DNA from 2 places in the Enterococcus sp. DIV1314a genome. Region 2 is predicted to be linked to the other one. Evidence: riboswitches for the same ligand, from Rfam matches in the RefSeq annotation. Region 2 holds a riboswitch; the other holds the start of a gene.

Region 1 (16,198 bases), 610 kb from region 2:
TAATGAATATTTTGAATTTACTCGATCTAATAACGCATCGATAGACGGTTTTAACATCATAGTTTTTACAACTCCTCTAACATTTTTCTATATTTTCCAATCACACGTTCAACACGAAAATGTTCACTTGCAATAATTTCTTTGATTCGTTTCACCGCTAGCGGGACTTCATCGTTGACAACCGCATAATCATATAAGGCCATCATTTCGATTTCTTCTCGGGCAATACGCATCCGTTCATCAATGACATCCGGAGCATCGGTTCCACGACCTGTAATTCTACTACGCAGTTCTGCCAAATCAGGTGGCGTTAAGAAAATAAAAACCCCATCTGGCACTTTTTCTTTCACTTGTTGTGCGCCTTGCACTTCAATTTCCAAAAAGACATCTTTACCTTGATCTAAGGTTTTTTGTACATATGACAGAGGTGTTCCATAGTAATTACCTACATATTCTGCATACTCTAACATTTCTCCTGATGCAATTAATTGCTCGAATTCTTCACGTTCGCGGAAGTAATAGTCCACACCTTCCACTTCGCCGATTCGCTTCTTGCGAGTCGTCATTGAAATCGAATATTGAAAATCGTTCGCTTCACTATCAAAAATGGCTTTACGAACCGTTCCCTTCCCTACACCTGAAGGACCAGATAATACTATTAATAACCCACGCTCTACCATGTCGACGTCCTTTCATTCTCCTAAAGTTACTTTCCCTACGTTTGTACCTATTTCTTGTTATGTACAGTAATTCTTATAATATACCAAAAATCTGACTAAAAAGCCACTTTTCTCGCTAATTTTCACTCAAATTATTCAATGTTTTGAACTTGCTCACGAATTTTTTCAATAATTGTCTTCATTTGGACAACGATATTCTTCATTTCAATTGCGGTGGATTTTGAGCCAATCGTATTGATTTCGCGATTGATTTCTTGAATTAAAAAATCCAATTCCCGCCCCACCGGCTGTGGTTTTACGAATAATTGTTGGAGATTTTCCAAATGAATAGTTAGTCGATCTAATTCCTCATGAATATCACTGCGTTCTAGTAAAATTACCATTTCTGTTAACAAGCGGTCTTGATCGATGGTCGCACCTAAATAATCGTTCAATTTTTTTTCAAAACGACTCTGGTACTCTTGTTCAAATGCAGCAAAAAATTGACTTAATTCTTGGATTTGATGTTGTAACAGTTGTTGATTTTCTTGCAGTACACTTAAAATCCCTCGTCCTTCCAACTGGCGACTTTGATCATTCGCTCGCGTTGCTTCAGTGACAACTGCTAGCAAAAGATGCTCAAGTGAGTCATCATCGGTCATTCGTTCATTCATTTCCATAAACGTTTCTTTTTCAAGCAGACTCTCGATAAAAGGGCCTCGTTGGATTGTCGTTTGAAAACGTGCTTGCATTTCATGCTCCACCGACGTCACGACTTGCTCAAGTAAGTCCCAATGAATCATGACTTCTTTACCAAGATCACTGCGCTGGGTTAAAGTCACAAAGACCTCAACACGTCCACGATGCAACGTTTCTTTGATTACTTGACGAATTTGATTTTCATAGGCATGAAGCTGGCGCGAGGTCCGCAACTGCACATCTAGAAAACGGTGATTGACGCTTTTTATTTCGACTTCGATTTGATAGGCGTCTGTCACACGCATCGCTTTTCCAAAACCGGTCATACTTTTCATAGCTTTCTGACTCCCTTACATTGAAAGTAGTAATTTTTTTAACGCTTCGAATTCGTCATTACTTAGGGTGACACCTTTCCCCATCTTTTCATGGTCTGGAGCCCAATCCCGTAAATCAAATTTAGGTGGATTGCCATTCCAACTCACTAAATTTAATTCTTTTTGCCACCCTCGACTGTTTTGCGATAAAACGCCAATTTCTTCGACGATCTCATATGAAAATTCTTTTGCCATTCCTTTACGCCTCATTTCTAAAAAGTTTGTTGTTCCATTGAAAATGCCGCTAGCATTTCGGCGGTTGCCTCACTCACCGCAGTCATTTCTGATAACTCTCCTTGAACAAGCCACCGCGTCACACCGGCTGCCTCACCACAAGTAATCAACGTTACGAGTGTTTGATTTTCTACCAAATCTAACACTTCAACTTGTGTCGGTTCAATACGCTTGGATTCAATGACAGTATACGTATAAATCTTCTCTAAATCCGTTAAATAAACACGATCTCCTATTTGTACTTTATCCAAATGCGAAAACAACAAATCGGTCTCTTCAATTCGATGACTGGCTAACGCATAGTTTCCTTCTCCCATTTTTTGACTCGGATCAAACGTTCCCGCACCAAATAAAAGAGCCTCATTTGATAGTCCTTTGAAAATTGGAAGTTGGATCTTGACACTTGGGATTGCCACACCTCCGATTACGGGTAACACTTTCCCGCTTAATTGAGCTTTTAGAACAGCTTCTAAATCCACTGACTGGACATTATCAAAGTCAAATGTCGCCTCTTGTTTTAAATTATTCTCAATTTCTGCCCGATCCACATTGCTTATCTGGTAAGAATCGCTCGTTCGCGCCATCAAAAAACTTCGAATTTGGCGATTAAAAATCAACGCAAACCCAATTACTAAGAGGAAGAGTAAGAATAAATTGATCAGACTATTTTTCAATCGTTTTTTTCTTTTCATTGCCATGACCTCTCTTTTTTTTATCATACCATAAAATTAAAACGAGCACTTTTTTCAATCGCCTTTTCAGCGGAAAAAGAGTGATTTTAAAAATGAACGTATCCATCATCAAGAAAAATTTAGCCCTTTCTAGCAACTTCCTTGACTATTTGAAACAATGTCGTAAAATCAATAGGTTGTCCTTCTCTTTTTCTTGACTAATTTTTCCTTTTTTGATAAATTATAGCTCGGAGATTAAATCGTAATGATTCCTATTTATGAAAAGAGGATTAAAATGGTAAAGAAATTGATGGCCCTTAAGATAATGATACTAGCAAGTAGTTTCTTTTTAGTTAGTTGTGGCCAAGCTACCATACCAGAGGAGACTGAATCCATCCGTATAGTGGCGACCTTTTATCCGATGGTTGAATTTACTAAAGCCGTTGTAGGCGAAATTGGCGAGGTTGAATTGTTGATACCTGCCGGGACAGATCCGCATGATTATGAACCTAGCGCCAAGGATGTCGCTAAAATCCACGATGCAGACGCCGTTGTTTATAATAGTCAGGTATTTGAAACCTGGATGAACGATATCAAAAGCAATTTGGATGTCACGCAAACAAATGTGATTGAAGCGAGTGAAGGAATTGAACTATTAGCGATTGAAGAAACCGATCACCCAGAAGCGTCCGATGAAGACGGTCATCTTCACAGTCAAGATCCGCATGTCTGGCTTGATCCAATTTTGGCAATCGAACAAGTAAGACAAATTCAATCGTCTTTAAGTGAACAATTTCCCGAGCATGCATCTTTATTTAAAGAACAAAGCGAAAGCTATATTAAAGAGTTAGAGGCACTTGATCAAGCTTATCAGACAGCAACCGCGCAGGCAAAAAATCGAACATTTGTCACACAACATGGTGCATTTTCTTATTTAGCAAAGCGCTATAATCTGACGCAAGTAGCCATTACGGGTATCGCTTCGGAGGGCGAACCAACACCTAGTCGATTAGCTACATTAAAAACATTCATCCAAGATAACGCGATTAATGTCATTTATTTTGAAGAAAATACATCTGGAAAAGTTGCTCAAACGTTAGCCAAAGAAACTGGCGTTAAACTTTCAGTCTTAGCAACGATTGAAAGTTTAACAAAAGAACAACAAGCTAATGGCGAAAGTTACCTCTCTATGATGAAAGAAAATTTAGAAGCCTTAACATTAAGCATTCAGTAGGAGGGAAAATATGCGCTACATTGAAGTCAAAGATTTAACGTTTTATTACGATGAAGAACCTGTCTTAATGGGTGTCAACTACCATGTGGATGAAGGAGAATTTGTCATTTTAACCGGCGAAAATGGTGCGGCAAAGTCTACCTTAATCCGTTCAACACTCGGTTTATTGACCCCAGCTAAAGGCGAAGTTTATTTAGCTAAAAAAAATAGCAAAGGAGAACCATTAAGTGTCGGCTACATTCCTCAACAAATCTCGTCCTTCAATGCGGGATTTCCTAGTACGGTCCTAGAACTTGTGCGTTCAGGTCGATATCCTAGAGGACGCTGGTTTAAAAAGCTCACAACAAGAGATCACGAGCATGTCCAAAAAGCCTTGGAGTCGGTTGGGATGTGGGATATGCGCCATAAGCGAATTGGGGAGTTATCAGGCGGGCAAAAGCAACGAATCAGTTTGGCACGGATGTTTGCAACCGATCCTGATTTATTTATTCTCGACGAGCCAACAACAGGGATGGATGAACAATCTCGGCGAGAATTTTATCGCTTATTGCGACACAGTGCGCATCAACATAAAAAAGCGATTTTAATGATTACCCATGATCACGAAGACATTAAAGATTTTGCTGATCGACAAATTCGTTTAGTTCGAAAGGAGGATACACAGTGGCGTTGCTTTCATATGAGTTCATGAGAATTGCTTTTGTAGCAGCTCTTTTAATTGCGGGAATTGCTCCGATTTTAGGTGTCTTCTTAGTCATTCGACGACAATCGTTAATGGCGGATACCCTCTCACACGTTTCGTTAGCTGGGGTCGCATTAGGTTTTTACTTACAACTAAACCCAACGTTGACCACTTTATTGATTGTTGTAACAGCAGCAATTATCTTAGAGTATTTACGCAGTGTCTATAAAACCTATTCAGAAATATCAACTGCTATTTTAATGTCAGGAGGCTTAGCCACTGCCTTAATTTTAATGAATTTAAGTGAAGGCTCTTCTGCGATGAGTATGCAAGCCTATCTCTTTGGTTCGATCGTGACCATTACAAAAGAACAAGTCTACTTATTAGCCGCCTTATTTGTCATTACACTGATTGCCTTGATATTATTTAAAAGACCGATGTATGTCTTAACGTTTGATGAAGATACCGCTCATGTCGACGGTTTACCCGTACGGCTGATGTCGATCCTATTCAACGTGTTAACTGGTGTAGCGATTGCTGTGATGATTCCGATTGCCGGTGCGTTATTAATCTCTGCCATTATGGTATTGCCAGCAGCGATTAGCATGCGACTGGGTAAAAGTTTTAATATCGTCTTATTTCTAAGTGTGTTGGTCGGCTTGATTGGAATGCTTGGTGGATTAACGGCCTCTTTTTACTTAGATACGCCGCCAGGAGCGACAATCACGATGATTTTTATTCTTTTATTTTTGTTCACGAGTCTTTTTAGACGAGCACTTTCAACATACCGAAGAATAAAAATGACAAAACGAGAAGAATTAAGTTAAAAAGCGAAAGTTTTTTAACTTAATTCTTCTTGTTGTTCAGTTATCACGAACATTTTTTATAAAAATAGAGAAAATGCTCGAAAAAAATCAAAAAAGACTATATAATGAATAAGAAGAAAATAGAGGAGTTGAATTTTGTGAAAATTCGTCGTAGTGAACGATTAATTGATATGACTTATTACTTATTGGATCACCCCCATAAATTAATTTCATTAACGTATTTTGCCAAACGCTATGAATCAGCAAAGTCATCCATTAGTGAAGATTTAGCGATTGTGAAAAAAACATTTCAAACACGAGGAACGGGCGTCTTAAATACCATCCCTGGTGCAGCTGGAGGTGTGATCTTTATTCCAGTCATCACGGAAGAAGCGGCTAAAGAATATATTGCTGCACTATCCGAGCGATTATCCGAGCAAGATCGTTTATTACCAGGTGGCTATGTCTACTTATCTGACTTATTAGGAGATCCAACCTTACTTCGCCAAATTGGGCGCATTATTGCATCAAAATATATCGACAAAGAAATCGATGCCGTCATGACCGTCGCTACTAAAGGTGTGCCCATCGCACAAGCCGTGTCTTATTATTTAAATGTTCCCTTCGTCATTGTCCGTCGTGATTCAAAAATTACCGAAGGCTCAACGGTTAGTGTCAATTATGTTTCCGGTTCTTCGGAACGAATTGAAAAAATGGAACTGTCAAAACGTAGCTTGAAACGAGGCTCACGTGTCTTAGTCGTCGATGATTTCATGAAAGGCGGCGGTACGATTAACGGGATGCAAAGTCTGATTGAAGAATTTGAAGCAGAATTAGTTGGCGTCACCGTTTTTGCGGAAGGGAATTTCAAAGGTAAGCGAGCAATCGCCGACTATCATTCATTGTTATTTGTCGAGTCAGTCGATACCCAAACAAAAACAATTAAAGTCGTTCCAGGAAATTACTTTGACGAACAGCCAAAAAAATAATATAATACCTACAAGAAGTTACGACAGTTATCTGTCGTAACTTTTTTTAAACAAAAATAAAAAAGCGGTTACATTTTAAGCGTATCATGATTTTCACTCATGAACGTCTTAAAAAGAAGAAAATTTGCAGGTTAAAATTGGAGGAAGTATTCATCGAAAAGACACTCGTAATCATAAAACCCGACGGTGTAAGACGTCAATTAATCGGAAAAATTCTACAGCATTTCGAGCAAAAGAATCTTAGAATTTTGGATCTTAAAATGGGAGTTCTAACCAAAGAACAATTAGAAGAACATTATCAGCATTTAAAAGAGCGGCCTTTTTTCCCAGAATTATTAGCATATATGCTTTCAGGTCAAGTCGTAATTGGTATTTTAGAAGGTGAAGACGCTGTCGATAGCGTTCGTAAAATCGTGGGTGCGACGAATCCCTTAGAAGCACAATCCGGGACAATTCGAGCTTTATATGGCACAAGTCAAACTGAAAATGTGATTCATGCCTCTGATAGCGTAACGTCGGCAGCAGATGAAATTCAACGTTTTTTTAAGTAAATAATATCGGTATAATCCGTGGTAACACAATCTTTTATTGAAAATACGAGAAACATGAGCTACACTGAAACAAGTAAAAAGAGGAAATGGAGTGGTTCTCGTGGATACACGTTACGCAATTATTTTAGCGGCTGGTAAAGGAACACGAATGAAATCAAAATTATATAAAGTTTTACATCCTGTTTGTGGACAGCCCATGGTCGAGCATATTTTACAAAAAGTGACTGATACAAAACCAGCAGAAGTGGTGGCCATTGTCGGACACGGTGCCGATAAAGTACAAGAGCAATTAGGAGATCGTTGTGTTTATGCTTTACAAGAAGCGCAGTTAGGAACCGGACATGCCGTGTTACAAGCAGCGCAATTTTTGGAAGGAAAAAAAGGCACAACATTAGTCATTAGTGGCGATACGCCATTATTAACAAGCCAAACGCTCAATCACTTATTTGAGTATCACTTAGGGAAAAATGCTTCCGCAACGATTTTAACTGCGCAAGCCGAGGATCCAACTGGTTATGGTCGTATCATTCGTGACCACGTCGGTATTGTTGATCGAATCGTTGAACAAAAAGATGCTACCGTTGAAGAAGCGCGCGTCACAGAAATTAACACGGGAACCTATTGCTTTGATAATGAATTACTGTTCTCAGCTCTTGCTAATCTCAATACAGACAATGCCCAAGGTGAATATTATTTAACAGATATTATTGAAATTTTGAAAAATGAGGGCCATAGCGTAGCCGCTTATCAAACAGAAGATTTTAATGAATCTTTAGGGGTGAACGATCGTGTGGCATTAGCTTATGCCAATACCGTGATGCGTGAGCGAATTAATCATCAACACATGTTAAACGGCGTAACATTAGTAGATCCTGCGACAACCTTTATTGATGCAGACGTTGTGATTGGTAGTGACACTGTGATTGAAGGAAACGTTACGATTAAAGGAAAAACCGTCATCGGTGAAGACTGCGTGATTACAAATGGCTCGCAAATCGTTGATAGCCAAATTGCGGATGCTGTCGTGATTAAAGCTTCCGTTGTCGAAAACAGTATTATTCATCAACAAGCAGACGTTGGCCCTTATGCCCATCTCCGCCCCCATTCAGAAATTGGAGCGAAGGCTCATATCGGGAATTACGTAGAAATTAAAAATGCCACAATTGGGGAAGAAACAAAAGTCGGACACCTGACTTATGTTGGGGATGCTACGTTAGGTCGCGAAATTAACGTCGGTTGTGGCGTGGTCTTTGTGAACTATGATGGCAAAAGTAAATTCCGCACAACTGTAGGCGATCGTAGTTTCGTCGGCTCAAACGCGAACCTAGTAGCGCCATTAACGATTGAGGCTCATACCTTCATCGCAGCGGGGTCTACTATCACCAAAGATATCCCTGAGTATGCGATGGGAATTGCGCGTTCACAGCAAGTCAACAAAAAAGAATTTGCTAAGAAATTACCGTATTTACAGGAATAATACTTGATTTATTCGCTTAAAATGACTACTATTTATGATGAAGATGATTCCAATTCACATAAGTAGTAGTCATTTTTTTATTGGAAGGGAAAGAAAGTGGAGGTTTCTCATGTCAAATCATTATTTTGATCCAAGATTAAAAATTTTCGCGTTAAACTCAAATCGTCCGTTAGCAGAAAAAATTGCTGCAGCGGTAGGAGTAGAACTAGGAAAGTGCACCGTTAAACAATTTAGCGATGGTGAAATTCAAGTAAACATTGAAGAAAGTATTCGTGGCGCACACGTTTATATTATTCAATCAACAAGCAGTCCGGTTAATGATAACTTAATGGAATTATTGATTATGATTGATGCGTTAAAACGCGCAAGTGCCAAAACAATTAACGTCGTGATGCCTTACTATGGCTACGCGCGTCAAGATCGTAAAGCACGTTCACGTGAACCAATTACCGCTAAATTAGTTGCAAACATGATTGAAAAAGCCGGAGCAGATCGAATGGTTACGTTAGACCTTCATGCTTCACAAATCCAAGGATTTTTTGATATTCCTGTCGATCACTTAATGGGAGCTCCACTAATTGCGAACTATTTCTTAGAACAAGGCATTTCCGGTGATGAAGTGGTTGTTGTCTCACCTGACCATGGTGGTGTAACACGCGCGCGTAAATTAGCCCAATTCTTAAAAACACCCATTGCGATTATTGACAAACGTCGACCAAAAGCCAATGTTGCTGAAGTCATGAACATTATTGGACATGTCGATGGCAAAATTTGTGTCTTAATCGATGATATGATCGATACAGCGGGGACAATTACCTTAGCAGCCAATGCCTTAAAAGAAGCTGGCGCTAAAGCAGTCTACGCGTCTTGTACGCACCCTGTGTTATCTGGTCCCGCAATGCAACGCATCCAAGACTCTGCGATTGAGCGTTTAGTCGTAACAGATTCCATTAATTTGCCAGCCGATCGTCGTATCGAAAAAATCGATGAAATTAGTGTCGGTAACTTGATGGGTGAAGCGATCAAACGGATTCATGAGAATAAACCGGTTAGTCCATTATTTGAATCAATGGCTAACATCGATAAATAATAAAAAATAGTCCCACTCTTTTAAAGAGTCGGACTATTTTTTTAATTATTTTTAATCTAGTTCGAGTTGACCCGTAGCTAATTGGTAGTAAGTGCCTTTTTTCGCTAACAGCTCTTCGTGATCGCCACGCTCGATGATGGCGCCTTGATCTAAGACGATAATCACATCGGAATTTTGAATCGTCGATAAACGATGGGCGATAACAAAAACCGTACGACCTTTCATTAACGCATCCATCCCATTTTGAACGATACGTTCCGTCCGCGTATCAATGCTTGAGGTCGCCTCATCTAATACCATCACTGGCGGATCCACAATGGCGGCACGCGCAATGGATAAGAGTTGACGTTGCCCTTGAGAAAGACTTCCCCCATCGCCTGTAATGACCGTATCGTAGCCCTGAGGAAGATGAGAAATAAAGTAATCCGCATTAGCCAGTTTCGCAGCTGCTTCCACTTCTTCATCTGTCGCATCGAGTTTACTATAGCGGATGTTATCCCGGATCGTACCGGTAAAGAGGTGGGTATCTTGCAAGACAATTCCTAGCGAGCGACGGAGCGATTCTTTTTTGATATCTTGAATATTGATGCCATCATATAAAATTTCACCTTGATCGATATCGTAAAAACGATTAATTAAATTAATAATGGTTGTTTTTCCAGCACCCGTAGCTCCGACAAAAGCAATTTTTTGCCCAGGTTTTGCAAAGAGTGAAATTTCTTGTAGAATTTTTTTATCTGGCGTATACGAAAAATCTACTTTTTCAAAACGAACATCTCCTGTTAATGGAATATAGCGAAAAGTACCTTCGGGTGTCGCTTGTTTCCACGCCCAATGATTCGTTTGCGCGCTACATTCTTTGATTTCACCCTCAAGATACTCCACGTTAACCAAGGAAACCGTCCCGTTGTCGACTTCGGAAGGCTCATCCATGAGTGTAAAAATACGATCGGCTCCGGCTAGAGCCATAATAATAAAATTGATTTGCTGAGAAATTTGACTCACCGGCATGTTAAGTGAACGGCTTAGTTGTAAAAAGGCAGCAATGCCACCAATGGTTAACGCGCCTACGCCATTGATACTTAAGAGACCTCCAACAATGGCAATTAGCACATATTGGATATTTAATAAATTCATCATGACAGGCATTAAAATATTGGCATAACGATTTGCTTTTGTTGTATTTTCCGCTAATCGGTCGTTTAGTTCCGTAAACTCTTCAATCACGACCCTCTCATGGTTAAAGACTTTAATGACTTTTTGACCATGCATCATTTCTTCAATGTAACCATTCACTTCCCCTAAGGCTTCTTGTTGCCCTTTAAAATAGCGACCGCTGAGTTGACTCAACGTCCGAATCGTCAGTCCCATCAGACTTACCGAAAATAATACGAAAACAGTCAACGGAAAACTAACTGACAACATCGCGACAAACACACTGACTAGCGTGACGATTGCTTGCATGAGCTGCGGCGCACTTTGAGACAACATTTGACGCAACGTATCAATATCATTGGTATAATGACTCATGACATCACCTTTTGAATGCGTATCAAAATACGCCAACGGTAAGGTTTCCATATGAGCGAAGAGTTCATCTCGAATTTTCTTTTGTGTCCCTTGGGAGATGGTTACCATTAATTGATTAAAAGTAATCGAAGTCAGCACCCCTAATAAATAAATCAGTCCCATAATCAAGACCGCTTTTAATAGACCAGAAAAATCGGGCGCACCACTTGCAGCAAGTAACGGCGTAACATGATCATCAATGACGACTTGTAAGAAAAGCGACCCTTGAACCGTTGCAAAAGCTGTAATCAAGATGCAGATTAAAACGATTACTAATTGCCACGGGTAATCTTTGATTAAATAATTCATTAAACGCATTAACGTTTTTAATTGCGCTGTTTTTTTATGTTCCGTTTTATTCATGGACCGCACCAAATCCTTTCTGTTGCGATTGGTAAACTTCTTGATAAATTTGGTTCGTTGCCAACATTTCAGCCGGTGTCCCAACACCATTGATTTTGCCTTCTTCCATCACAATCACCAGATCGGCTTGTTCCACCGAGGTAATGCGTTGGGCGATAATAATTTTGGTCGTATCTGGAATCGTTTGATAAAAAGCTTGTTGGATGAGTGCATCGGTTTTCGTATCGACGGCACTCGTGGAATCATCTAAGATTAAGATCTTTGGTTTTTTAAGGAGCGCTCGTGCAATCGTGAGACGTTGTTTTTGTCCCCCTGAAACATTCGATCCCCCTTGTTCAATATACGTATCATACCCATTTGGAAAACGTTGAATAAATTCATCGGCTTGGGCTAACTGACATGCTTCAATCAACTCTTGATCGGTTGCTTGCTCATTCCCCCAGCGTAAATTTTCTTTAATCGTTCCTGAAAAAAGGACATTATTTTGTAAGACGACAGAGACACTATCACGTAAAGCCTCTATCGAATAGTCTTTAACGTCTTGTCCTCCAACTTTTACTTGGCCGCTCGTCACATCGTACAAACGAGGAATGAGTTGAATTAAACTCGTTTTCCCGCTACCAGTACCACCAATAATCCCTACCGTTTGACCAGATTGAATCTGGAAATTGGCTTGTTTTAAAACAAGTTTCTCTTTATCATCAGTATAACTAAAATCAACATTTATAAATTCAACCGAGCCATCGGTAATGGTTGTCAGCGGATTGCTTGAATCGGTTAAATCACTTTTTTCATCCAAAACTTCAAGGATTCGTTCGGCAGAGGGGCGTGAGATGATTAGCATCACAAAGACCATCGACATCATATTCAAGGCAACTAAAATTTGCATCACATACATGAACATACTCATCAACTCACCCGTTGTAAGGGATCCTGCAACAATCAAATGTGCTCCAATCCAAGAAATTAAGAGTAGACACGTATAAATCGCGATTTGCATCACTGGTTGGTTAAAGGCCACAATGCGCTCCGCTTTTGAGAAGGCGCGATAAATCGTACTGGAGACGTCGGTAAATTTTTGAACTTCATGCTCTTCTTTTACGTAAGACTTCACAATACGAATGCCTTGCAAGTTTTCTTGAACTACTTGATTTAAGTGATCGTAAATCCGAAACACTTGTTTAAATGCCGGATGGGCAAATTTAATAATTAAAAATAAACCTAACGCTAAAAAAGGAATGATAAATAAAAACGTCAAAGCTAACTGATCATTTAGTCGAAAAGCCATTAAGATGGAAAAGATAAACAAAAGTGGACTACGGACTAAAATTCGAATGGTCATCTGAAAAGCATTTTGGACATTGGTAATGTCAGTCGTCAAGCGCGTGACTAAACTAGAAGTAGAAAAACGATCAATATTCGCAAAAGAGAATTGTTGAATATTCTCAAAGACTTGTTGTCGAATATTTTTAGCAAATCCCGCGGAAGCCGTTGCTGCGTAGCGCGCGGAAAGCATTCCAAAAATTAGCGCTAAAATCGCACACAAAATCAGGGCGCTCCCGATCCACAGAATATCTGTTTGACTTTTTCCGGTAATACCGCGGTCGACAATCATCGCCATCAGTAACGGGATAATGACATCAAGAATCACCTCTAATGTCACAAAAAATGGGGTGAGCAAGGCTTCTTTTTTATACTCTCCCACATACTTGAGTAAATTTTTTATCATAAATAAGAGCTCCTTTATTCGATTTGATTCATCGTCACAAACAAAACTCTCTCTCATTGCTAGAGCAATTCGAGAGAGTACATCTGTAAGATCTATCCTTTATTGTCTTGAAATTTTTACTAATTGTCAATCAAACACGCCTTTTTTTTTAGATTTTATCGCTTGATGCAAGTAACGACATTTTCCACAGAACAAAAGAAAGCATTTTCCTGGTCATTTTCAGAAATTATGCTATGATAGTTTTGTAATAAAAATTAAATAGAATCTGATCACAAAGGGGAGCCAATGCGCTGAGAATGAGTCTTACTCTAAACCCTTCGTACCTGTTTCGGTTATGCGAACGTAGGAATTGTGTCGAGTTGAAGTATAGATATTATGCTTCTCCTTTGTGAATTGTGATGATTCGAAAAGGAGGGCTTTTTTTGATACACGGAAAAACAAGAATGATGGTGGAAGGCACTATTATCGCCGCACTTGCGATGGTATTGTCGTTCATTCCAACGAATATTGGAGCGAGTTTTACGATTTCACTCGGACAAATTCCAATTGTGGTCTACGCATTACGTCGTGGATTGAAGCCAGCTTTATTAGCTAGCTTTGTTTGGGGGATTTTACATTTCCCATTAGGTCAAGTTTATTTTTTAAGTGTCCCGCAAGTACTCATTGAATATTTATTAGCGTATTTGTTTGCCGGTTTTGCTGGTCTTTTTGCTTACAGGCTTCATCAAGCGATTCGTGAAGGACGGACCAATCAAACCATCCATATCTTAATATTAGCAAGTTTAGTGAGTGCATTTACGCGATTTTTTTGGCACTTTGTAGCCGGTTGGATTTTTTGGGGCCAGTATGCCTTATGGGGCATGTCACCGGTAATTTTTTCATTGACAATGAATGGTCTTAGTGGCCTAGCAACAGGAATTGTGACTAGTATAGCGATTGTTCTGTTATATAAAGTGATGCCACGATTATTTTTAGTCGATTCATCCGTTCAACTTGAACAAAAAATGAATGGATAATTCAAAAAACTCTGTAAGCCATCATGGTTTGCAGAGTTTTTTTATGAAATTAGCGTATTTTTTGTTGAAAAACCAAACAATTGATCTTCGACTTTCAAACGCCATGTTTGACGATCTTGATTGTAAATTAAATAGCCCAGGAATTGCTCTTCTTCATTCTTAATGAGGGCGCGATTTAATTGTGGCGTTTCATCTACGAAATAAATAGGAATCAAAAATTCGCCATTTTCGGTATTCGCATGTTCAAATGAAAAGAAAATACCTTCTTTCATCGCCTCTTTTAATGGTTTTAAGATTTCGCTATTCACTTTACTTACCGGTTGGGCCTTCCGAAAAAAAGAGCGTCGATCATTTAATCGTTCCAACGCAATATGAGTTATTTTCGATGCTAAAATACGATAAAACTCATCTAAATAACGATAATACGTCCGGTTCAAGCCGTTTTCTAAATCAAAATACACAAAATTATTTTGCAATTTATAAAAAAATGGCGAGTATAAATGGGTCTTCATATGCCCAAAATATAAGAGTTCGGAAATTTCTAACGGGGTTAATTCTTTCAGCATCGCTAGATCGGTGAAATCAATCCATTTATTTTCTAGTAGGAGCCGATTTTTAGATAAATTTTGTAAAAATTGACTAACAGCGGCTTCTCCACGGATAATTTTCATCGTCGTATGATTCTCAAATTCTCCTAGCTCACTACTAGGATTCAATAATAAGATATTTTTAGGAGGATGGACGATCCCTCGATGAAAATCCCCTGCATTAATTCCTTGTGTTAAAACAATATTACTCGTCGTATCCAGATGGATATAAATCGATGATGTCATGCCCTTTCCCCCCTTTTTACAGCACATTGGTTCATTACTTTCATTCTACATGAAACTGTTGTAAAAAGCTTATTTCTTTTCTATTAAGATATGATTACAAAATAACAAACGAGAACAAAAAAAGTATTGACGAGTGATATAAGTCTCACTCATCAACACTTTTTTATTTCTTCGATTAAACCTTAAAAATCTTACGTTTCTTATTTCGCGTAATCTGTTGCGCGTGTTTCACGAATCACAGTTACTTTAATATTCCCAGGATAATCAAGTTCATCTTCGATCTTCTTACGGATATCACGGACTAAGCGAACGGCATCTAAGTCCGTAATTTCAGTTGGTTTCACCATCACGCGAACTTCACGTCCGGCCTGAACCGCAAAACTATAATCCACCCCAGCAAAACTATTCGAAATCGCTTCTAAGTTTTGTAGTCGTTTAATATAATTTTCTAAAGACTCACTGCGGGCACCTGGTCGGGCTGCAGATAAAGCATCGGCAGCTGCTACTAAGACTGAAATAATCGATGTTGCTTCCGTATCACCATGGTGAGAAGCAATTGCGTTGATAACTGTTTTATTTTCTTTGTATTTTGCCGCAAGCTCTGCGCCAATTTGTACGTGCGAACCTTCGACTTCATGATCGAGAGCTTTCCCGATATCATGCAGTAAACCAGCCCGTTTTGCTAAGGTAACATCTTCACCTAACTCAGCTGCTAAAACTCCCGTTAATTTAGCGACTTCGATTGAATGTCTTAAGACATTTTGACCATAGCTTGTTCGGAAACGCAATCGACCAATAATCTTAATTAAATCCGGATGTAATGTATGGGCGCCTACTTCAAAAGCTGCTTGTTCCCCATACTCACGAATCCGCTCGTCCATGTCTTTGCGCGCTTTTTCAACGGTTTCTTCAATTCGAGCAGGATGGATTCGGCCATCTTGAATCAGTTTTTCTAAGGTCATTCGTGCAATTTCACGACGAATTGGATCAAATCCAGATAACACGACTGCTTCTGGCGTATCGTCGATAATTAAATCAATTCCTGTTAATGTTTCAAGTGTACGAATGTTGCGCCCTTCACGACCAATGATGCGGCCTTTCATTTCATCATTGGGTAATGTCACAACGGAAACAGTGGTTTCAGAGACTTGGTCCGCAGCACTGCGTTGGATTGCGAGAGAAAGTAAGTTTTTGGCTTTGCGATCAGCCTCTTCTTTTGCCT
Region 2 (16,198 bases):
AGCAACTCACACATCGAGGCATCGAAGTGACGTTAGTACAACGCGGAAAACAAGTGATGAAACATCTCGATCCTGAAATGGCGTATCGCGTCCAACTTGAATTGGAAAAACACCAAGTCGATGTTCAACTAAATACGACGATTACCAAATTAACGACGGAAGATGAGCAGGTAGTCGCATTAGAAACTAATCATAATCAGACACTGACGACAGATTTTGTGATTTTGGCTTCAGGCGTGATTCCAAATAATTCTTTGGTGCAACCACTCGGGATAGAACTTGGTGCTTCAGGTGCAATTAAAGTGAACAAAACAATGCAAACATCGCTGCCACATATTTATGCAGTGGGTGACGTAGCGGAGAGTTATTCTTTGATAACTGGCCAATCATTGTATCGACCACTAGGTTCTACGGCCAATAAAATGGGACGGATTGTCGGTGATATTATTACGGGTGGATCGCTAGAACATCGAGGGATTTTAGGAACAGGTATTGTTCGCGTCTTTGATATTACGGTAGCTTACACGGGAATAACCGAAAATGAAGCACAGGAATTAGGAATAGATGTAGCTGTTTTATATAATATTAAGCCTGATCATGCTGATTATTTAGGTGGGAAAGAATTAACAATCAAAGCGTTGGCGGATAAAAAAACTGGTCGAATCCTTGGGGCACAAATAATTGGTCCACAAGGGGTGGATAAAAGAATTGATGTCATCGCTACAGCAATCTCATTTGGCGCAGTTGCGGAAGATTTATTTCATCTCGACTTAGCTTATGCTCCACCGTATGCAACCACCAAAGATCCTATTCTATATACAGGAATGGCGTTAGATAATGCAGTAAATAGAGGAACCCCCTTACTTACGCCTAGACAGTTAATTGAAAAACAAGCAAATGATGAAGTTCTTCAAATAATTGATACGCGTTCGAAAAAGCAATTTGAGCAATCGAAGGTGGATGGTGCCGTGCACATCCCACTTAAGGAACTACGGAACAAATTGGCTTCGTTGGATAAAAAGATTCCAACTATCGCATATTGTAATAAAGGTGTTACCGGAAATGCAGCCCAAAATATTTTAATTAATGAAGGGTTCTCAGAAGTTTACAATTTATCTGGTGGCAATAAAAATTACCAATTGGTTAAAGCAATGCTAAATAGGTAATCAATAAAAAATAGTTGGTCCGCTATGTTACGAGGCGAGACCAACTTTTTTGTATTAACAATTGCCGTCGACGAATGTCAGCACGTTTTCAAAAACCGTTTCCTTTTCGCATTCAACGGTTAAATTATCGAATTTGCGGGCGAGAAAACCCACTATTTTAATGGTGGGATGATAGCCCGTAGACGTACTGTAAGAATGTAGGGAAACTTGCATTTAGAGGCAATACAAATACTCGTATTGTCCAATGAAGAAACTGAATTGCTGGGAACTCGTAAAACTAACGAAACGACAACGTAGGGATATCAAACCCAAGCGTGAACGTGGTGAAAACAGAAAAAATTCGTTAGATGGCATAAGCTTAAATCCTAAGTGTTCACATAATCGAAAATCAGCAGCCAAGCCTAGAAATAGGAAGGTTCAACGACTATTCCTCTTGAGGGAAGTCCACACAAGTATGTGGAAGTGGTTTCGCCTTAACAAGTAAAGTTGAAGGATAAGATATAGTCTGTGCCTGCATGAAAGTGTAAGAAGTTCATCAGAGAACTGCATGGGAAGTCGCGAACCTGTGTGAACAAACTCCACACGATAAAGTCAAAAAAAATGTTACTATTTGTGTATAATAATTTTTAATTAATACACTTTTTGATGTATAATAAACTCATGGATAACGAATATAGACATTCTAAGACAACTGTATCGTTACTAAACTATCATTTTGTTTTTTGTCCTAGATATCGTCGGAAACTATTTGTCAATTCCGAAGTAGACGCTAGTTTTAAATCTCTTGTTCATTCAATCTGTAAAGAAAATGAATGGGAAATCATGGCTATAGAGACAGATAAAGATCATTGTCATCTTTTTGTAAATGTTCAACCTACCTATTCACCAGCGGATATCATGAAGGTGATTAAGGGAAGAACATCTAGAGAATTACGACAATCATTTGAACATTTAAGTAAAATGCCAAGTGTTTGGACACGATCTTACTTTGTTTCAACAGCAGGGAATATTTCTAGTGAAACAATTAAACGATATGTAGAAAGTCAAAGGACAAGATATTGAGTTTACGTTAAGGAGGTGTACAGAAATGAAAAAAGCCCATAAAATCAGAATCTACCCTAATTCAAGACAGGAAATTCAATTTCAAAAAACCTTTGGTTGTGTTCGGTTCTACTGGAATTTTTTACTTGACCAACGGATTACGAATGACAAGATGAAAAAAGAAAATCCTGAATATATTGAAAACAAACTGACCTATGCTGGACTGAAAAAGCAAGAAGAATTTTCTTGGTTAAAAGAAGTTGAAGCACAACCTCTAAGCCAAGTAAATATGGATTTGAATAAAGCGTACAAAAATACGTTCAACTCTAAATTCGGATTTCCTAAATTCAAGAGTAAAAAATATTCAAAGAAATCCTATCGAACTGCCGTAGGCATGAAAGTCAACGGACGATACTTCTATGTTTCTAAAGTTGGTTGGGTCAAGATGGCAGAAGAATTGCGTTTCAAAGGGAAATTAATGAACGTGACGATCAGTCAAACTAAATCAGGGAAATATTTTGCGACATTCTTAGTTGATGCTGAGAATTTCCAACAAGAACCCGTAGCAAATAACATTGGATTAGATTTGGGCTTAACTCATTTCTGTATCACATCCGCAGGAGAAAAAATCGATAATAACCAATTCTATCGCTCTCTTGAACAACGGTTAATACGCGCACAACGAAAACTTTCCAAGCGTTTGGAAGTTGCGAAAAAACACAATCGAAAATTAGATGAGTGTCGCAACTACCAAAAACAAAAAGTAAAAGTTGCGCGTATCCATGAGAAAATTGCCAACCAACGTACTGATTTTTTACATAAACTATCTTCACGACTTACTGATGAGAACCAAATCATTTGTATTGAAGATTTGAATGTAAAAGGGTTGGTTAAAAATCATAAATTAGCGAAGTCAATTTCAGATGTCTCTTGGAGTGAATTCGTTCGACAATTAGACTATAAATGTGCATGGAAAGGTCGTACTTTAGTTAAAGTTGACCGATTTTTCCCAAGTTCACAACTTTGTTCTTCTTGTGGTCATAATGACGGCAAAAAAGAGCTAAATATTCGTGAATGGATATGTTCAAATTGTGGAACAATTCATGACAGAGATATTAATGCAAGCATAAATATTAAAACCGAAGGACTTTCGGGGATAGCTTAGTCAATTTGCATCCGTTAGGGCGTACTACCTAAGAATCCGACGACTTTAGTCGTGTGGAGTGTCAAGACCACATTTTGTTAAGGAAACGTGACGAATGGCTGTTGTTGAAACATTGTTTAATCATTAATGGGGTTAATCGTCATGAGTGGAATCCGTCTCGCGGACGCTCTGTAATGCTTGAAGACATGCAACAAGACATTGCGATTTGTCAGAAAAACAATATTAATTCTGTCCGGACATCGCATTATCCAAATCAAATGCCTTGGTATCGATTGTGTGATGAGGCAGGGATTTATTTAATGGCGGAAGCCAACTTAGAAACGCATGGAACCTGGCAAAAAATGGGGGCGTTTGAGCCTTCTTATAATGTGCCTGGAAGCGATGCGTATTGGGAAAAAAATACGTTAGCTCGAGCGGTGAATGTTTACGAAACGTTCAAAAATCATGTGTCGATTTTATTTTGGTCATTAGGAAATGAATCCTACGTGGGCGATGTGTTAGAAAAAATGAATGCCTACTTTAAAGCCAAAGACCCAGATCGTCTCGTGCATTACGAAGGTGTTTATGTGGAAAGAGAGCAGTATGAAGACACGGTCTCAGATGTTGAAAGTCGGATGTACGCATCACCGGATGAAGTCAGAGCTTACTTAGAGAATAATCCGAAAAAACCGTATCTCTTGTGTGAATACATGCATGATATGGGGAACTCTATGGGGGGCTTAGATTCTTATATGACCTTGTTAGATGAGTTTCCGAACTATCATGGTGGCTATATTTGGGACTTTATTGACCAAGCGTTATACGTTTACGATGAGTATACGAAGCGAGACGTGTTGCGATACGGTGGGGATTTTGATGATAAACCATCTGATTATGAATTTTCGGGCAATGGGATTGTCTTTGCCGATCGAACAGAAAAACCAGCAATGCAGGAGGTGAGCTATTTTTATGGAAAATACAACTAAAAAACTTCAACTAATCTTTGGGGATGTGAATCTCGGCGTAAAGGGAGATCATTTCCATTATATCTTTAGTTACCAAAAAAATGGGCTAGAGTCCCTCTTCGTAAATGGCCGGGAATGGTTATACCGTGAGCCAAAAGTTGCCTTTTGGCGGGCGACAACGGACAATGATCGCGGTTATCAATTTTCAACGGACTCGGCGGTTTGGTTAGGAGCCGATTTATTCCCTAAATGTATTGATAAAACAATCAAAGTCAATCACGAAGTTATTGCCTTTCCAGATGCGCCAACGAACAATCAATACAGTCATCTTGAACTGGCAAACACCGTTGAAATCACGTATACATTCCAAACGAATACGATTCCTTCTACGCTTGTTTATGTGAGTTGTTTGGTGGATGAAACACGGGTGATATTACGATTTCGACGACGTATAAAGGCAAAGAGGGACTTCCTGGATTACAAGCCTTTGGACTACGCTTTATCATGCCAACCCCAGCCAAATCATTTACGTACGTTGGGTTATCGGGCGAAACCTATCCGGATCGCTATAAAGGTGGCGTTCCTGGAGAATATACGATTGAAGGATTACCGGTGACACCTTACTTAGTACCGCAAGAGTGTGGGATGCACATGGAGACGCAGTCGTTACGCATTACTCGCAACACCACGTTAAAACCAAATAATCGTCAGATAGATGATTTTAGTCTTTCATTTGAAAAAGTCGATGAGAACTTCGCCTTTAGTTGCTTGCCATATACGCCTTTTGAACTTGAAAATGCCTTACATCAGGATGAATTACCGATTGCTCGCCGTACAGTGTTAACTATTTTTGGTGCGGTCAGAGGAGTCGGAGGCATCGATAGTTGGTCAAGCGGAATCGAAAAAGCCTATGAAATCAGCGCAGAAGAAGATCATGCGTTTCGTCTTAAAATTAATGTCAATGCCGAACGGTTGTAATTAAAACAGCCGTTTGTGCTTAACGGAAACAGGACAAAACCGCACACCTATTTGGTGGCGACGCCCGAAAGTTAGAGTAATCAATCTCATTTTCGGGCGTCGGTACCTTTAACGGTGTGCGGTTTTTTGAGTATTCGTCAATGATTGGTCGTTGTTACAAAGTCAGTCGACTAAAATACTGATTGACGACTTCGCGATCATCAAAATGAAAGGCTGTTGTGCCAATCATTTGTTCGGTTTCGTGGCCCTTCCCAGCGATGAGCACGGTATCGCCATGACTGGCCATCCGCAAGGCTTTTTCAATTGCTTTTTTACGATCGAGCTCAATCTCGTAATGGTTTTGCGAGAGGTGTTCAATCATGTCGGTGATAATTTGATGCGGGTCTTCTGTGCGCGGATCGTCACTCGTAAAGATTCCATGATCGGCATACTTCAGGACTGCTTCAGCCATTTTGGGTCGCTTATCGCGGTCACGATCACCACCACAACCCGCAACACAATAAATCTTTCCTTTGGTTAACGACTTCGCTGTTTTTAAGACATTAATTAAAGCATCCGGAGTGTGGGCGTAATCGACAATCGCCGTGATGCCTTTGGTGTTAGGCACTGATTCGAAGCGGCCTCTCACGCCAGCAATACCTTCGATGATTGCAATGACTTGCGTCGGATTCAGTCCGATAGCAACCCCTGCGCCAAAAGCCGCTAAACAGTTATAAACGTTGAAAAGCCCAATCATTTTCGTTGAAACGGCCCATTTTTGATCAAACAAAGATAACGTAAATTGAGTGCCCGATGTCGCAATCACAATCTGACTCGCTTGGATATCGCCTTGGCCTTTACAGCCATAAGTCAAAATATTGCTAGGGGTTAACGCGATGATAGCTTCGGCAGCTGGATCATCAAGATTGATAACGGCTGCTTTCACTTTGTCAGAAAAACTGTTACCGAGTCGACTGAATAAAGAGCTTTTCGCTTCAAAATAGTCGGTCATGGAGTCATGAAAATCTAAATGGTCTTGGGTTAGATTCGTAAAGACCGCCACGTTAAAGTCAATTCCTAAAACGCGCTCTTGTTTTAAGCCATGAGAAGAGACTTCCATGACACAATGCGTCATGTTTTTCTGTGCCATCTGCGCAATCAGTTTTTGCAATTGCACGGTATGCGGGGTAGTGTTTGGGGTCGCAATTCGTTGATCGCCAATCTGGTTGTACATGGTTCCAATTAAGCCACAAGCAAGGTCTGATTGACGGAGGATTTCATGAATTAAAAAGGTAGTGGTCGTCTTGCCATTTGTTCCCGTGACGCCTAAAAAAATCATGTCGCGACTTGGGTAGTCATAAAATTTGGCAGCGACTTGTGCTAAGGCTTTGTTCGTATCAGAGACGACAATAAATGGTCCGAGTACGCCATTTTGTGGGAGATGATCGACAATAATCGCCCGTGCACCTTGTGCCAAGGCCTCACTAATAAAATCGTGTCCATCATATTTTGTATTATTAATACAAATAAATAATGAATCGGGTGTCACTTCTTCAATATATTGTGTGATGTGTCGGATGGGTGTGTGTTGAATCTGTGTCCAGTTATTTTTTACGAGACAGGGTGAAATGAGTTCTGAAAGTATCATGATGTTTCTCCTCTTCTTTTTGAAACAGTTCATTGAATGTGTTTACCTAATGGGTCAATTGACAATGAGACGGTCGTACGTGTAAGAAAATCATAAAAAGATGAGTCGTAGATAATCGAGTGAAATGAAGAAGTTTCCTCTTTGCGAGGTGTGGATAAAAAAATCATTCAAGACTACAAAAAAATAATCAGAGGATTTTACAACGTGGGTTTGTTGAAATGAATGAGTTCTGTAATTGCTAGTAGAAGGCTTTTTCGGAGCCGTTCTACCGCTTACGCTTTCACTCATCCTATACTAATTCAGCCATTAACGCAAATATCGCTATTCGATCATAACTTTGTTTGGTCTGACACTGAGGGGGGTGACGAGTCCTACTGAATCCTATGAAGCAATCAAAAATCCCTCTCTCAAAAAAGTAAGACATGAGAGAGAGGGAAGATGCAAAAAGGTTCTGAGTATGAAAATAATAATCAGATATCGTAATCTGTGACCCGTTATTCACTAGGTGTTTGACAATCCACTAAATGCATCGCTTGACGGCATAAATTTAGTGTTTGGGCTATGTCATCGGATTGCGTAAGCGCCGAAATCAGGGCGATGCCGGTGATTGCATTGAAATCAAAGGTGGAAATATTTTGTGGAGTCAACCCACCGATTGCCACTACAGGCTTTGTGCTCGCTGCGGCTAATACATGAAGTGCCTCAATCCCAAGTGGTGGTTCGGCATCGCTTTTAGAAGATGTCTTAAAAACGGGACCGATGCCAACATAGTCCACTTCGGGGATGTTATTAGCAGCTTGAACTTCGGCTAACTGATGACAGGATAGACCAATCATCAATTGACCTGCACTGCGCGCAATCACGTCTTGAATGGGTTGATCGGTTTGTCCCACATGGACGCCATCTGCCTGAATGGTTAAAGCTAACTCTAAATCATCGTTAATGAAAAAAAGCACTTGATACTTGCGACAAATCATTTGAAGTGTCCGTGCCATCTCTTCGACGGCATGCGCATCTTTTAGACTGTTTGGTCCTTTTTCTCGGTATTGAAAGGCGGTAATGCCTCCACGAATCGCTTTTTCCAGTAACTCCGGAAGGGTTTGATTCGGCGCGAGATCTTGTGTGCCGGCGATAAAATAGAGGGCGAGTTTGTTTGCTTGAAACGCGTTCATGTTATGCCTCCTCTCGATAAGCCCAATGGTTGACAGGCCCGTGACCATGACCGACGTCAATCTGGGAGCTAATTGTCTGATGAATAAAATCTTTTGCTAGACGAACAGCCTCTGAAACGCTCTTTCCTTTGGCGAGTTCGGCAGTAATGACGGCAGAATAGGTACAACCGGTTCCGTGTGTACGATTTGTCGCCACACGTGGTTTGCTTAACCATTCACTATCGCCGTTTTCCAAGCGTAAAAAATCAGTCGCATCGCTAACGTCTAAGCGGTGGCCGCCTTTAATGATGACATTCTTTGCGCCTAGTTGTTGGATTTTTTTAGCGGCTTCTTCAATTTCTGCCTTCGTCGTAAGAGGAGAACCAACAATCCATTGCGCTTCTGGCAAATTAGGTGTGATGACCGTTGCTAACGGAATTAATTGCGTCTTTAAAGCATCCATCGCAGAACTTGCCAGTAAAGACGCGCCGCCTTTAGCGATCATCACCGGATCCACCACTAATGGACCAAATTGAGCGTGCTGTAAATGAGCAACCACCTGCTCCATGACCTCGACATTGGCTAACATACCAGTCTTAACGGCGCGGATCTGAAAATCATCTGCCACGGCTTCGAGTTGACTATGAATCGTCGCGAGAGGGACATTCAAAATGTCATGGACGCCACGTGTATTTTGCGCCGTAATCGCGGTGATGACTGATGTCCCAAAAACGCGCCGTTCTTGAAATGTTTTTAAGTCTGCTTGAATGCCGGCGCCACCGCCACTATCCGAACCAGCGATGGTCAGGGCTTGCGGGTAGTTATTCATGATGCTCACTCCATTCTCTATTATATGCTCTAAGTGTCTGCGCATCGATTACCGAAAGTTGATCGAGTAAGTTCTTGCGAAACGTGCCGATTTGTCGGTCATTAAAGTCTTTAGCGGCAAGTTGTCCCGCTAGACTATAAAGTGTCCCTGCGACGATAATGGCATCTAGTAATTCATCGGTGGAAGGATCATCTAAGACACCCAAGTATGCGCCACACACACAAGATAATAAGCAACCACTCCCGGTCATACTGGTAAAATGCGGGGTCCCATGGTGATTCAAATAGGTTTTGCTTCCATTGGTCATAATATCGGTTTCTCCACTAACAAATACGAGACATTCGTACTTACGCGCAACGATTTCGGCGATGGACTGGACATCGGCACTTCCCACGCCTGCATCTACTCCTTTAGCTTGCCACGCGACATTTGCTAAACTGGCGAGCTCCCCTGCATTTCCTCGAATGAGTGTCGGCTTGATTTCTTCAAGTAATTCCTGGATAACTTGTTTACGATATTGAGTCGCACCCGCACCAACTGGGTCGATCACTACGGGTTTATTGTTTTGGTTAGCCGCTTTGCCTGCCAACAGCATGGCTTCTAGTTGTTCGTCATTAATGGTTCCCATATTCAAGATGAGCGCGTGGTTAAATGTTTGGATTTCTGCGACTTCGCGGACGGTATTTGACATAAACGGCGAAGCGCCAATCGCTAGTAATCCGTTAGCGCTATCGTTCGCTACGACTAAATTTGTGATTGTATGGACCAATGGATTGATTTGTCTGACCTGTTCGATTAACGTGACATTCATCGTGACGTCCCCCAACTTTCTTTTTGATAAGCCATTTCCCAAAACTGTAGTTCTAAATAACTACTGATAATGAAGGCTTCTTTCATGGCCTTTTTTTCTTCAGCGCTGGCTCGTTCAGCAAAAAAATCGAGCCAATCAATTTGCGTTTGCGTCATTTGCTTAAACTCAGGACTATGATAGGTCTCAATCCACGTTTGATAGATTGGGTGAGGCGAACCAACAGTTGCAAAATGCTCCCCAATTTCTTGATATAACCAATAACATGGTAGTAATGCTGCTAAAATAATGGCCGGATTTTCCGTTTGGATTAAGCGGTAAATATGACTCGTATAATGATAGGCGGTTGGCGCAATCGGGGTTGCGGCGTATTCTTCTGGCGTAATGGCCATTTGTTGAAAGAAATCATGACGCACACTCACTTCAGATTCTTCTAATCCTTGCGCATTTTGGATTTGGAGTGCTTTAAATACCGGATCATCGGCTTTTTCCGCCAACAACAAATGAGCCTTGCCGAATTGAATGAGATAATAGCAATCTTGCAATAAGTAATAACGGAAGATTTCTTCTGGTAAAGAACCCGCTACTAATTCTTGGATAAAAGGATGGTCCTTACTTTGTTGCCAGATCGATTGGGTTGCTTCATGTAACTCTTTTGAAAACATCTTTTTTCCTCCTCGTTTTTGAATGATTACTAGCTGTGACAACACACAAAAAAACGCCATTCCTCTAAATCAGGCATGGCGTAACAGTGTATTCAAAAAAAGAGAATAGGCCAAAAAAACAGCCCTTTCGAATTTTTTGTCAACTTCCCTACGCAAGCATGAACTTACAGGTTCAAAGGGTCTGCCATTCGCATCTCAGTCTTTTTTTCAAGACACCCCTAGTAACATTTTTTATTGTAACACAAATAAAAGACAGCGACCAACCATAGGAAGGAGGCAGTAGTTGGTGATGTAAGAAAAAAGTACTGAAAAGAAAAAGAAACCCTTTAACGATAACCGTAAAAACGAGTCATCTTTAAAGGGTTACGGTCACATTTTTTCAACTGAAGCTTCATTCTCTTGTTCTGGGCTCGTCAGCTTCTCTAAGACTAATTCAGCAAATTGTCCATATTGCTTCGCTTCAAGTAAGGTGAATTGTTGTACCCCTTCTTTTTGCGTAAACAACGGAATCCCTGCACCTAACAAAACGGGTGCAATCTGGAGGTAAATTTTATCGATCCGCTGGGCATCGAGTAATGGCGCGACTAAAGTGTTGCCACCGACAATCCACGTGTTTTTGTCTTTTGGCAGCTGCGAAACAAACGTCAGAATATCAGCTGAAACAAATTCAAACAGCGAGTGAGTCAGACCTTTTTGATGGGTAAAAACGATATTTTTGGTTGGGCCATAAAACGACGCTAAATCTTCAACGTCCTTAATCGCATCGTACGTTTTTTTCCCATTAATAGAATATCCATTTGATCGTAAAAGGCGGCATAACTTGTCTCTTCAACCGATCCAATTTGGTGAAGCCACTGGAGTCCGTGGTTTTTGTCAGCTAAATAGCCATCCAACGAGACACAGCCATAAAAAAAGAGGGTCATTTTTTGTCACTCCTTCGTGAAATTTTGATGATTTGTCAAGTCATATTCTAAAGAGAAGCTGCTAATGAAACACCACGTTTCATTGGCGGAACCTGAATCAACTTGTGGCTAGCCATTATGAAGCGATCCCGACAGTCGTTATAATAAAAACAGATGAAGCTCGATCACTCTGACGACAGGGGATAGTTTTTTAAATACAATTTTTTTGCTAACGTTTCAATAATGTAGACGGCAGACAATTGTGAGGACATATCCACGCTGTGGGAGTGGCGATTTGAGGGCGCATCATAGGATAATGAAACATCACAAAGCGCTGCTAGGCGATTGGCTTCTTTATTCGTAATACGCACCGTATAGATCGAAGTGCTCTGCAAGTAGCTCGCGACTTGTACGATGTCAGATGTTTCGCCAGAAATCGAAAAGAGTAAGCAGACTTCATCAATCGTATCGGCTTGTTGCTCTTGTTTCGTTGAAATATATGGTAAAAACGCTGCTAAAGAGGAAATACTCCGATAACCAAGTGATGCAAAGCGTTGTTGTGCATACTGTGCCATGATTCCTGAGGCGCCGTTTCCAAGACAATGAATGAAGCTGGCTTGATCTAAAATATCAATCAATTGCTCGATTTTTTGATTGAAATTAGAGGGGAAAGAGGTTGTCTCCAGATAGGTGATTTCTTCTGCCCGTTGATTTTCTTGGCCTCTTTGGGCGAGATGTTGTTTTAAGGTAACACGTAATTCGGGAAAACTCGCAAAGCCCATTTTTTTCGTGAAGCGAACAATTGTTGCTGGCGACACGTGTGTTTTTTCTGCGAGTTCACGGACGCGCATAAAAGCGACGGCTTCTTGGTGGTTCACAATGTATTGGGCAATTTGTTGATCCGTTTCCGTTGCTTGTTTGAGTAATTCTAATGGGAACAACACTATCCACTCCTTTTTATCTAGTGTACTAGACAAAAAGAAGGGCGTAAAGTGATAAAAATAATGAAAATATTGAAAAGAAGAAGGGGCGTTTTATTGATGACAAACAAAGGATTTCGTCACGATTTTTTATGGGGTGGCGCAACCGCTGCTAACCAATTAGAAGGGGCTTATAATGAAGATGGCAAAGGATTGACGATTGCCGACATCTCTCCAGGCGGCAAATTAAGAATGCCACTATTGTTTTCTGGCGATTTTCCATTAGAAATTGATCACGAACAATATATCTATCCAAACCACCAAGGCATTGATTATTACCACCGTTACAAAGAAGATATCGCCTTGTTTGCAGAAATGGGCTTTAAAACCTTCCGGATGTCGATTTCTTGGGCACGAATTTTTCCTAATGGTGATGATCAAGAACCAAATGAAGCGGGACTAGCTTTTTATGATTCGGTGATTGATGAATTATTAAAACACAAAATTGAACCAACCATTACGATTTCACATTACGAAACACCACTAAACTTAGTGAAAGAATACGGTGGTTGGAAAAACAAAAAATTAATTGGCTTCTTTGAAAAATATGCGCGTACGATTTTAGAACGTTTCGGTAAAAAAGTTACTTATTGGATGACTTTCAATGAAATTAATACGGGCATTATGGGTTCATTTTTCACGACTGCGATGCGTAATGCGACAGAAGCTGAAAACTTCTAAGCGCTACACAATCAATTCGTGGCGAGTTCACTTGCAACAAAAATCGCGAAAGAAATTAATCCTGCCATTAAAATGGGCTGTATGAGCATTTATGCAACAATGTATGCGTATGATTCGAATCCAGCAACAGTCATGGCGAAGGAAGAAAAAAATCGGATGTTTAACTACTTCTGTAATGATATACAAGTGCGTGGGGAATACCCAAGTTACGCGTTGGCTTATTTTGAGCAAAAGGGAATTGAGTTAGAGCGGACGGAAGAAGAACTCGCTGTGATTAAAGCTTATCCGGTTGATTATTTATCATTTAGTTACTATATGTCGACTACCGTTTCCACTGATCCTCAGCATACGGATGATAAAATTCAAGGGAATTTTTTTGATGGCGTGAAAAATCCATTCTTAGAAGCAAGTGATTGGGGTTGGGAAATTGATCCTGTTGGTTTGCGAATTGCGCTATGTGATTTATACGGTCGTTATGGCGTGCCGCTTTATGTCTCAGAGAACGGATTAGGTGCCATTGATACGCCAGATGAGCAGTTTGTCATAAATGACGATTATCGCATCGATTATTTAGCAAAACACATTGCAGAAATGAAAAAAGCGGTTGTCCTCGATGGTGTTGATTTGATGGCGTATACCCCATGGGGCTGTATTGACCTTGTGAGTGCCTCAACGGGCGAAATGTCGAAACGTTATGGTTTTATCTATGTTGATTTAGATGATGAAGGGAACGGCGATATGGCGCGCTATAAGAAGAAATCATTTGATTGGTATAAAGAAGTCATCGCAAATAATGGCGAACATATTTAATCAAAAACAATAGGCTTTAAAAAGTGTTTAGTCATAAAAAACGAGAGGAGCTGTGACGGTTGTCAGAGCTCCTCTTTTAACTATAATAGCGTGATAGACTGATATGACAGTTAGGTTCTCGCTTTTTATTTCATTCAAAATATGAAACTAAAAGAATGAAGAGATTCTTTTATCTCGCATAATGATTCTTAGATTAACCAAAATAATCAAAAACATTCTAATAGCATCGATTTATGTAAATGATTTATTCTTATTCATACTATTATGTTATCATTAAAAATATGACTGTGAAAATGATGATAGCTGTAATGGGCATTTCTATGATAGTTTCGAAACGTCTTGTATGATTTTTTAAGAACAAACCAGGGTCGGTAGAAAAGAAATTTGATCGATACTTGCTTGGAATAAAATTACTTAACAAGATTCCGATTAATAATAGATAGAAAGCCCAGTTTGAAGAAATCTCTCTATTAAAGTAAGCGAGTAGTAATGAAATCAGATAAATAGCGTACTGAGTGGCTGTTATAACATATACTTTCCTTATTTCTTTGCTCATTTTGGAACACCTCCAGTAAAATATGAAATAGAATTAAATTGTAAAAAAGAGATTCTATTTCTTTTTATTTCTTTTTTTTATGATGAGTAATTGACCAATCACAAGGATTAACGTGGTCCAAAATCCTCCAAAGAAAAACGCGTTATTTAGTAAATATTCCGCGGTAATGCCAATTAGACTAGCTACTATCGCAACCATAAAGATACTAGCGTAAGGATGAGATTCGGTATACTTCTGCCACTTTTTATACAAGACGATTACTCTTTCTTTAATGAATCATTTGATGTTGTATCGGGTAGTAACGAACGAAACCCTTTATTCAGTTTAGCATTAATGGATTCGAAATAAGCCGTTTTACCCTGAACGGTTAGTTAAGGATGGCGTTCGTAAAAAATAGTCTCATAAAAAATGAATTTAACGTGATAGGATGATAAAAGAGAGGTGAAAATAGATGGAATTAAAAAAATTAGATATGCCGTTATCGGTTATACAAGTAGAAAATCTATCTGATATTGATTTATCGGTGACACCATTATTTTTAGGGAAAACAGAAGATGAATTGTCTGTCGTATTACCTACAAGAAATGTTCCGTCAATAACGGTATCGCGCGAAGATGATTGGCAAGGATTTAAGATTGAAGGAGTTTTAGATTTTAGCTTAGTTGGAATTTTAGCTAAAATAGCCTCTCTCTTAGCGGCAGCTACTATTAGCATATTCGCTATTTCGACGTATAACACTGATTATATTTTAGTGAAGCGTCATGACTTTGATGCAGCGGCTGACATCTTAAAACAGAATGGGTATCATGTAGCTTAGTTATACGATACATGGATTGCGAGAGTCGCTATTCAGAAAAAGAGTACACATCTTCCAAATAGATGTGTTTTTTCTGAATGGGATGTTCATCAAAAGTCGAGAATCAAACTCCGAAATCAACAGGGATTTGATTCTTTTTCGCTTGATGAAAACTCAGTGTTTTGATTTCATCTTGTTGTTATTTGATGTAACGGAAATCACCTCTACCGATAATCATTCGCGTATCTTCTTTTTTTCGCTTATAATCAAGGAATGAGAAACAAAGGAATCGATGGATAAAGGACTGAATGCAGATGGCGATTGAGAAAAAAACACTTTATTTAATGGGGACACAAATTCAACTGTGGGTTGAACATGATCAAAAGGAAGATATCTTGGGGCAAGCGGAACAAACATTAATCGATTATGAGCAACGCTTTAGCGCCAATGATAAAACGTCTGAGTTAATGAAAATAACGCAACAAGCAGGCGTTGCAGCGGTGAAGGTACAGGATGATTTATTTGAATTAATTCAAATTGGGAAAGAACAAAGTCTGATTCCGAATGGTTATTTAAACATTGCGATTGGTCCTTTAGTCCATGCTTGGCGAATTGGTTTTGCGGATGCACAGTATCCGTCGAAAGAGAAAATAGCGTCGTGCTTGGCACTGATTGATCCAAATGATATCCATTTAAACAGTGAAACAAAAGAAGTGTATTTAGCAAAAGCCGGGATGTCGATTGATTTGGGGGCGCTTGCCAAAGGATATTTTGCCGATAAAATCGTTGCTTTGTTCAAGAAAAAGGGTGCAAGTGCAGGGTTTATTAATTTAGGTGGGAATATTTTGACATTCGGTGAGGCGCCGCATCACGCAGATGGCTACTGGCGAATTGGTATTCAAAATCCTTTTTTACCGCGAGGCAACTATGTGGCGACGCTGCTTATCAAAAATCAGTCAGTCGTGACTTCTGGTATCTATGAACGAACTTTTGAATGGCAAGGAAAAACGTATCATCATATTTTTGATAGTCAAACAGGTTTTCCGGTACAGTCGGAACTAGCAAGTCTTACGATTGTCTCACAAGAATCACTCGTAGG

Evidence for each region. A riboswitch is a leader RNA that binds a small molecule or an ion and turns the genes downstream of it on or off. The one in region 2 is predicted to bind thiamine pyrophosphate.
Region 1: another riboswitch for thiamine pyrophosphate. It lies ahead of thiT (energy-coupled thiamine transporter ThiT); the one in region 2 lies ahead of tenA (thiaminase II).

The regions. Positions count from the first base shown of each region.
Region 1 covers NZ_JBIOQP010000001.1:918,807-935,004, forward strand. The annotation lists gene rpoZ (DNA-directed RNA polymerase subunit omega) at 1-60, opposite strand, end outside; gene gmk (guanylate kinase) at 66-680, opposite strand; gene IGI68_RS04475 (YicC/YloC family endoribonuclease) at 812-1,693, opposite strand; gene IGI68_RS04480 (YdbC family protein) at 1,709-1,927, opposite strand; gene IGI68_RS04485 (class A sortase) at 1,945-2,658, opposite strand; gene IGI68_RS04490 (metal ABC transporter substrate-binding protein) at 2,933-3,871, shown strand; gene IGI68_RS04495 (metal ABC transporter ATP-binding protein) at 3,882-4,562, shown strand; gene IGI68_RS04500 (metal ABC transporter permease) at 4,535-5,380, shown strand; gene purR (pur operon repressor) at 5,518-6,348, shown strand; gene ndk (nucleoside-diphosphate kinase) at 6,486-6,899, shown strand; gene glmU (bifunctional UDP-N-acetylglucosamine diphosphorylase/glucosamine-1-phosphate N-acetyltransferase GlmU) at 7,000-8,376, shown strand; gene IGI68_RS04520 (ribose-phosphate diphosphokinase) at 8,486-9,466, shown strand; gene IGI68_RS04525 (ABC transporter ATP-binding protein) at 9,518-11,398, opposite strand; gene IGI68_RS04530 (ABC transporter ATP-binding protein) at 11,391-13,127, opposite strand; TPP riboswitch at 13,393-13,493, shown strand; gene thiT (energy-coupled thiamine transporter ThiT) at 13,553-14,143, shown strand; gene IGI68_RS04540 (hypothetical protein) at 14,185-14,976, opposite strand; gene rny (ribonuclease Y) at 15,177-16,198, opposite strand, start outside.
Region 2 covers NZ_JBIOQP010000001.1:312,757-328,954, reverse strand. The annotation lists gene IGI68_RS01600 (FAD-dependent oxidoreductase) at 1-1,166, shown strand, start outside; gene tnpA (IS200/IS605 family transposase) at 1,827-2,228, shown strand; gene tnpB (IS200/IS605 family element RNA-guided endonuclease TnpB) at 2,254-3,372, shown strand; partial or broken gene IGI68_RS01585 (glycoside hydrolase family 2 TIM barrel-domain containing protein) at 3,417-4,337, shown strand; partial or broken gene IGI68_RS01580 (beta-galactosidase small subunit) at 4,321-5,294, shown strand; gene IGI68_RS01575 (UDP-N-acetylmuramoyl-L-alanyl-D-glutamate--2,6-diaminopimelate ligase) at 5,449-6,921, opposite strand; gene thiE (thiamine phosphate synthase) at 7,416-8,093, opposite strand; gene thiD (bifunctional hydroxymethylpyrimidine kinase/phosphomethylpyrimidine kinase) at 8,095-8,901, opposite strand; gene thiM (hydroxyethylthiazole kinase) at 8,894-9,712, opposite strand; gene tenA (thiaminase II) at 9,709-10,374, opposite strand; TPP riboswitch at 10,503-10,604, opposite strand; partial or broken gene IGI68_RS01550 (dihydrofolate reductase family protein) at 10,744-11,297, opposite strand; gene IGI68_RS01545 (MurR/RpiR family transcriptional regulator) at 11,462-12,217, opposite strand; partial or broken gene IGI68_RS01540 (glycoside hydrolase family 1 protein) at 12,317-13,747, shown strand; gene IGI68_RS01535 (hypothetical protein) at 14,010-14,303, opposite strand; gene IGI68_RS01530 (hypothetical protein) at 14,358-14,555, opposite strand; gene IGI68_RS01525 (ACT domain-containing protein) at 14,755-15,120, shown strand; gene IGI68_RS01520 (FAD:protein FMN transferase) at 15,414-16,198, shown strand, end outside.